Regions from separate parts of the Sporacetigenium sp. TC11 genome, predicted to be linked through region 1. Evidence: riboswitches for the same ligand, from Rfam matches in the RefSeq annotation. Region 1 holds a riboswitch; the other holds the start of a gene.
What was found. A riboswitch is a leader RNA that binds a small molecule or an ion and turns the genes downstream of it on or off. The one in region 1 is predicted to bind cyclic di-GMP.
Positions count from the first base shown of each region.

Region 2: linked by a shared signal. The riboswitch ahead of ACUSRV_RS13175 (flagellar basal body protein) and the one ahead of ACUSRV_RS03810 (OmpL47-type beta-barrel domain-containing protein) in region 1 are both predicted to bind cyclic di-GMP.

Region 1 covers NZ_JBYVNY010000002.1:183,321-186,585, reverse strand. The annotation lists gene ACUSRV_RS03825 (hypothetical protein) at 1-96, opposite strand, end outside; gene ACUSRV_RS03820 (LysE family translocator) at 134-742, opposite strand; gene ACUSRV_RS03815 (Lrp/AsnC family transcriptional regulator) at 754-1,194, opposite strand; cyclic di-GMP riboswitch class I at 1,516-1,610, shown strand; gene ACUSRV_RS03810 (OmpL47-type beta-barrel domain-containing protein) at 1,700-3,265, shown strand, end outside.
Region 2 covers NZ_JBYVNY010000009.1:127,983-131,247, reverse strand. The annotation lists gene ACUSRV_RS13185 (flagellin N-terminal helical domain-containing protein) at 1-454, shown strand, start outside; gene ACUSRV_RS13180 (hypothetical protein) at 535-1,251, shown strand; cyclic di-GMP riboswitch class I at 1,463-1,547, shown strand; cyclic di-GMP riboswitch class I at 1,730-1,815, shown strand; gene ACUSRV_RS13175 (flagellar basal body protein) at 1,909-2,226, shown strand; gene flgC (flagellar basal body rod protein FlgC) at 2,231-2,635, shown strand; gene fliE (flagellar hook-basal body complex protein FliE) at 2,645-2,938, shown strand; gene fliF (flagellar basal-body MS-ring/collar protein FliF) at 2,962-3,265, shown strand, end outside.

The DNA of each region.
Region 1 (3,265 bases):
TTTTGTATTAGTATCACTACCATCAATGTGAGCTTTAAGCCTTCTACTCTTTGCTATATAAGCAGTATCATTTATATCAAATTCTCTTTTTATCATAAACTCTCCTTAAGTATGTGTATTAATATAGTCTATTTTATCCATTATAAACGTTATTAATTCCAAAAGCAACTAATACCAATCCTACAATTATATTTAATATATTAATAAATGATGAATCTAAAAAATTATTAATATAGCTTCCTAAAATTGAAATAAGCGTTAAAAATAATACAGTTGACAACACTGCTCCAAGTCCAAATAAATACATATTCTTTTTATCCATATTTTCTTGGGAGATTTTTGTAGAAAAGACCCCTGCCCAAAACAGTATTGTCAATGGATTTGATATAGTTAATAAAATTGTTTTTAAAAATATATTTTCTGGACTTTGATTCAATACAAAATTCAAGTTTGGGAGAATTGAAATCCCAAAAGACCCTACAATATTACTTAATCCAAAAACAATAAGTACAATAGCCCCAAAATATTTTATTAATCTTTGTGCACTTTCATATTTATTTAGTACAGATCCTATACCAAATATTGCGGCAAGTATATACAAGCAATCAATAATTGTTACCCCTAGCACTCCAGTCTCTGCTGCAAAAAATCCAGATGAAGCCGCAGTCTGAAAAATAAATAAACATATAGGTCCTACTGCAAATTGTAATAATATGCCAAATCTAAATCCTTTCAAAACCATACAGTGGCCTCCTATCTATTAGCAGTTTCTTTTAATGTTGATAAAACAATCAATGTATTAGATTTTCTAACACCTTTAATAGACTTCATTTTGCTACTTAAAAAATCCTCTAACTCTCCTGTATCATTCATAAGAACCTTTAGCATATAGTCATATTCGCCTGCCATATGATGGCATTCAATTACTTCAGAAAATTGAACAATTGTTTCTCTAAAGTTTTGTATATTTGCTGTTTCATCAATATTTACAAATATAATTGCCAGAAGTTTATATCCCATTTTTTCACGATTAACTTTAATAGTATATTGTTCAATAATATTTGATTCTTCTAATTTTCTAATTCTTTCCGAAACAGCAGGTATAGATAAATTCACTTTCTTGCTAATCTCTGAAACAGTGGCTCTTCCGTTTTCTTTCATGAACTCAAGGATATTTGCATCAATTATATCCATGTCTAAATCATCCTCTCTTAATCAATTTAATTTATTATATAAATAATCTTAAAATTAGTAAACCAAATTAAAATATATCAATAATTTTTTAAGAATAATATGTTTTTACTTAAAATTTTATATATTTATGTCATTATACTTAAAGTTTTAAAGATTATTTTAATTCCTTAACTTTTTTATTATAGAAAAAATAAATTGATTTAAAAGCTATGTAGGAATATGATTAGAAATAATATATTTTGATTTATATTGTTTCTTTATACCAAATATAGTAAAATTATGTACAAGATATATGAGTCTATATCTTAATAAATATATTATAAGTGAAAAAGGCAAATCATAGGAAACTATGAGACGCAAAGCCAAGGGCCTGAACCACGACTTGAATTTTACGTGGATGGTAGCCGGTTGCCACAGGGAATATAGTTTTCTTATCTATAAGCCTTATTTAAGGTTTATCTTTTTCCCAATTCCCCTTTTTCGCAAAGAAAGGTAGGGTCATGCCATGAAGAAAAATTTTCTTCGGAGTTTTCTAATTTTAGTAGTAATATTGGCGTTTCAACTAGTATTTCCTTTGGTAAATGCATACGCATTAACTACCAATAATGACATACTGCCTCCAAGTAACCTATCAGCCCCACTCATTACACCGAGTAATGTAAAGCTTTCATGGAATTCTGTATATGGAGCTAATGGTTATAATGTGTATGGAATTATTGACAATCAGCTTAAACTCCTTGGTACAACAACATCAACATCTTATACCTTTAATAGTCTACCAGAAGGTTCGTATAGGTATGTTGTGTCAACTTTAAGTGCTGATGGCGAATCAGGTCCATGTGCTCCTGTTTCAGTTAATATTGTCTATCCAAGCATGGTAGCACCAACAACCTTAACAAATAGGATACAAAATGGTAACGATATCGTACTAAGTTGGTCAACATCTCAGTATGCCGAAACCTATAACCTCTATCGAATTAATTCAGATGGGCAAAAAACATTTGTTACCTCGTCAAAATCATACACTTACTCAATTACTAATACAGATGCTGGAAACTATACCTATGCGGTTTCTGCGGTGAATTCCCTTTATGGCGAATCTCCAATGTCAACTTCTACACAGGTTCAAGTGGTTTTGCCAACTATGACTGCTCCAAGTAACCTCACATACTCATTATCCAATGGAAATGACATCACCTTAAAGTGGAATACTGTTCCATATGCAACAGCCTACAAAGTATATCAGATTATTAATGGTCAAAAAGTTTTAAAAAGTACATTGTCTGGAACGTCTGTTACGTACACCAATAAACAAGCTGGTGATTATATCTATGAGGTTCATTCCTACAGCGATCGTTTTGGTGAATCAGATAATGGAAGTCAAACCTTATTTACTCTAGTTATGCCAACAATGCAATCACCAGGTAATTTAACAAATAGCATTACAAATGGAAATGACATCACATTAAAGTGGAATACTGTTCCTTACGCAACAGCTTACAAAGTATATCAGATTATTGATGGTCAAAAAGTATTAAAAAGCACATTGGCAGGAACATCTGTTACGTACACTAATAAACAAGCTGGTGATTATGTTTATGAGGTTCATTCCTACAGCGATCGTTTTGGTGAATCAGATAATGGAAGTCAAACCTCCTTCACTCTAATACTGCCAACAATGCAGTCGCCAGATAATTTATCATACAATATTACAAATGGAAATGATATAACTCTAAAATGGAACGCTACTCCTTACGCAACATCTTATAAATTATATCAGATTATTAATGGTCAAAAAGTTTTGAAGAGTACATTAACTGGGACTTCTACAACATTGTCCAATATGCCTAGTGGTGATTATGTTTATGAAATTCATTCTTACAGTGACCGCTTTGATGAATCTAATGAAGGAAGTATTATAACATTCTCATTAATTCATCCAGTTATGCAATCACCAACAAACTTGGTGCAGACAATTAAAAATGCTACCGATTTTACTTTAAGCTGGAATGCATCTCCATACGCTACAAGTTATAAAGTTTATCAGATAGTTAATGGGCAAAAAGTTCTA
Region 2 (3,265 bases), on a different contig from region 1:
AGAAATATTACAAATAGGAGTAGAAACTAAGTTCAATGAAAAAGCTCTTTTAGATGGAACTAATGCTTCAATAACTATACAAGCAGGAGCTAATGCTGAAACAAGAACTGTAGCTTTGTTTGATTTAGAGACTGCAGCAGCAGGAGTTCAAAACTTATTAGTAACTGATACTACAACTGCACAAGCATCACAAGATGCAGTAGATGTTATTTTAGAAAGCATAAGTACTAACAGAGCAAGCTTAGGAGCTACTCAAAATAGATTAGAAGCAACTTCTTCTAACTTAACAACTTCATCTGAAAACTTAACTGCAGCAGAATCAAGAATAAGAGATGTAGATGTAGCTAAAGAAATGGTCAACTTATCTAAATTAAACTTATTAAATCAAGCAGCACAAGCTATGATAGGGCAAGCTAAGCAACAACCAGAAGGTGTAATGCAGTTATTAAGATAATTAATTAGATATAGAGAGTAAAGCGTTGGCTTTACTCTTTATTTTTATCATAAATATAATATAATTGAGGAGTTATTGATATGATAATAAACAATAAATCCGATCTGAAAATATATGAAACAAATCTATCACATTATAAAGATAATAAGCTAGAGACAGGGGACAAAAAAACAGATAATGAAAAGGATATAAAAAAAGATAAAAATAGTAATATAAATCTCGGTGTGTATAACGATATTAGAATACAAGTCAATAGTATGGATTATCAACAGAGAAATATTCAAGAAAAAATATCTTTAATTCAATCTGAAGAACTAAAGATAAGTCAAATAGAAAATTCTCTTGAACAAGCTAAAAAAGTTTATATGCAAGCAATAAATAATGAAAGCAAAGAAAATTCTAAGTATAAAAATGCAATTAAAGACTTTGTTAAGCAAATAGATGATATAAAAAAAGATTTTCAAGGTGACGATGATAGAGAACATAAAGAAAATAAAACAGATTATATATACTTAGATAAAGATACTGCTGATTATAAAACTATCGATATTATAAATAATACTTTGAGGGAAATAACCAGTATAAAAACTAAATTATCTGAATCTAAATCCAACTTAATTGTACTAGAGCAAATGATAGAAGGAGTTAAATCTAAAATTAAAAACAAAGAAAGCTATACAAAAGATTATTTAGATATTATCAAATATACAAAAGAAATTGTTTTGACAAACCCATATAAATATATGAATTCTCAAAATAATATCATTAGTGATATTGTTATTGATATTCTTAAGTAGTTTAAAATAAGAGCATGAGTATGAACTAATTTAAATTCATGCGCATGCTTTTTTTATATAAAAATCAAATTTAAAATACAATTTAGTTAGAATTATTATAGTTGTTAAATTTACTTTATTGCAGAAAAAAAGAAATTTATGTAAAATTTTAAAAAACCCTATTAAAATTTGTAAAAATTACGTATAATGGATTTATAATATATTTACACAAAAATTACATAGGCAAACCTAGAGAAATCTAGTGACGCAAAACTATAGGGACTAAGGTTGTAAAACTATGTCAGCCAGTTGCGAATGAGTTTAAAGCTACTCGTTCTGAGTAGCTTTTTTAGTACATATAAAATGGAAAATTTTGTCACAATTTACCTTAATACATAGTAAAAAAGGTAAAAATAGTATATAATTTAATATATTAGAAATAAGATTGTCAGAAAATGTGCTTATTTGTAAAAAAATGTAAAAAAATTGTACAATTAAAAAATTAAATAGGTAAACCTAGAGAAATCTAGGGACACAAAGCTATAGGGACTACGGTTATTATAACTATGTCAGCCAGTTGCATCCGAGCAGAATTTACATCACTTATGTATCTTTATTTAAGTGCGTTCGTATTTAACTATTCCTTCGGAGTAGTTTTTTTTATATAAGGAGGTAGTCATGAATACATACGATTTAATTAAAATAGGACTAGGCGCTACAGATTTAAGGAGCAAAGCTATAGCTCATAATATAGCAAACATAAATACACCTGGTTACAAAAGAAGGTATGTAAGTTTCGAAGAAACATTAAATAGTGCAACACCTAAAATAGAAGAAAAGGTAGATAATTCAACAAGTATGAGAGTAGATGGAAATAATGTTGATTTGGAAACAGAAAAGGTAAATCAAGCAGCTACAAGTCTTCAATATAATGCATTAGTAACTTTAGCGAACAGTAAGATATCAATAACAAAGAGTGTTATATCTGGGAGGTAATTAAATGAGTGTTTTTAGTGGGATGAGAATAAGTACAAGTGGGTTATCATCAGAAAGGCTTAGAATAGATACAATATCTTCAAATATAGCCAATATGAGTACTACAAGGGGAGCTAATGGAGAGGCATATAGACGTAAAGTTGCAGTATTTGAAGAAAACTTTGATGAAAAAGTAGGGATGTTAGGGGTAAAGGCTGCGGCTATAGAAGATGATAAATCACCATTAAAGCAAGTGTATGACCCATCACATCCAGATGCAAATGAAAAAGGATATGTAGAATATCCAAATGTAGATATATTAGTAGAAATGTCAGATTTAATGGCTGCATCAAGAGCTTATGAATCTAATGTAGATACATTAAATGCTCAAAAAAATATGATATCTAAGGCTTTAGAAATCGGAAGGTAGGGGTAGGGAATGAAGATAACTGAAGTAGCTCAAATTAGTAGTAAGCTAATAAATAATGACAATAAGGTAACAGAACAATCAAACTCAAATTTTTCGGATATATTTAAACAAGCTATAAATAATGTAAATGGGGCCCAAGTAAATTCAGATAATATGGTTCAAAGCTTTATAAAAGGAGAAAACGTAGCAATGCATGATGTTATGCTATCAGCACAAGAAGCACAAATGTCTATGCAATTACTTCTTGAAGTAAGAAACAAGTTTGTTGAAGCATATCAAGAAATAAACAAGGTGCAAATATAGTCTTTTAAGCAAGGAGTAAATAAATGGAACAACAAAATATAATTGAAAAAGTCAAAATTTTCTTGCTTAATAGTGTTGAAAAACTCAAGTCATTAAGCAATGCTAAAAAAATAGCAATTGGAGTAGGAGCAATAGCTGTTATACTTGCCACTATATTTACAGCGACGTATGTTCAGAAAAGTAAGTATGATGTTTTATTTTCAAACCTAGACCCTAAGGATGCAGCAAGTATATCACAGGAACTAGAATCTAGAAAAGTAGATACAAAAATAGAAGGCAATACAATATATGTACCAAAACAAGAGGTAGATAAGTTAAGACTAGAAC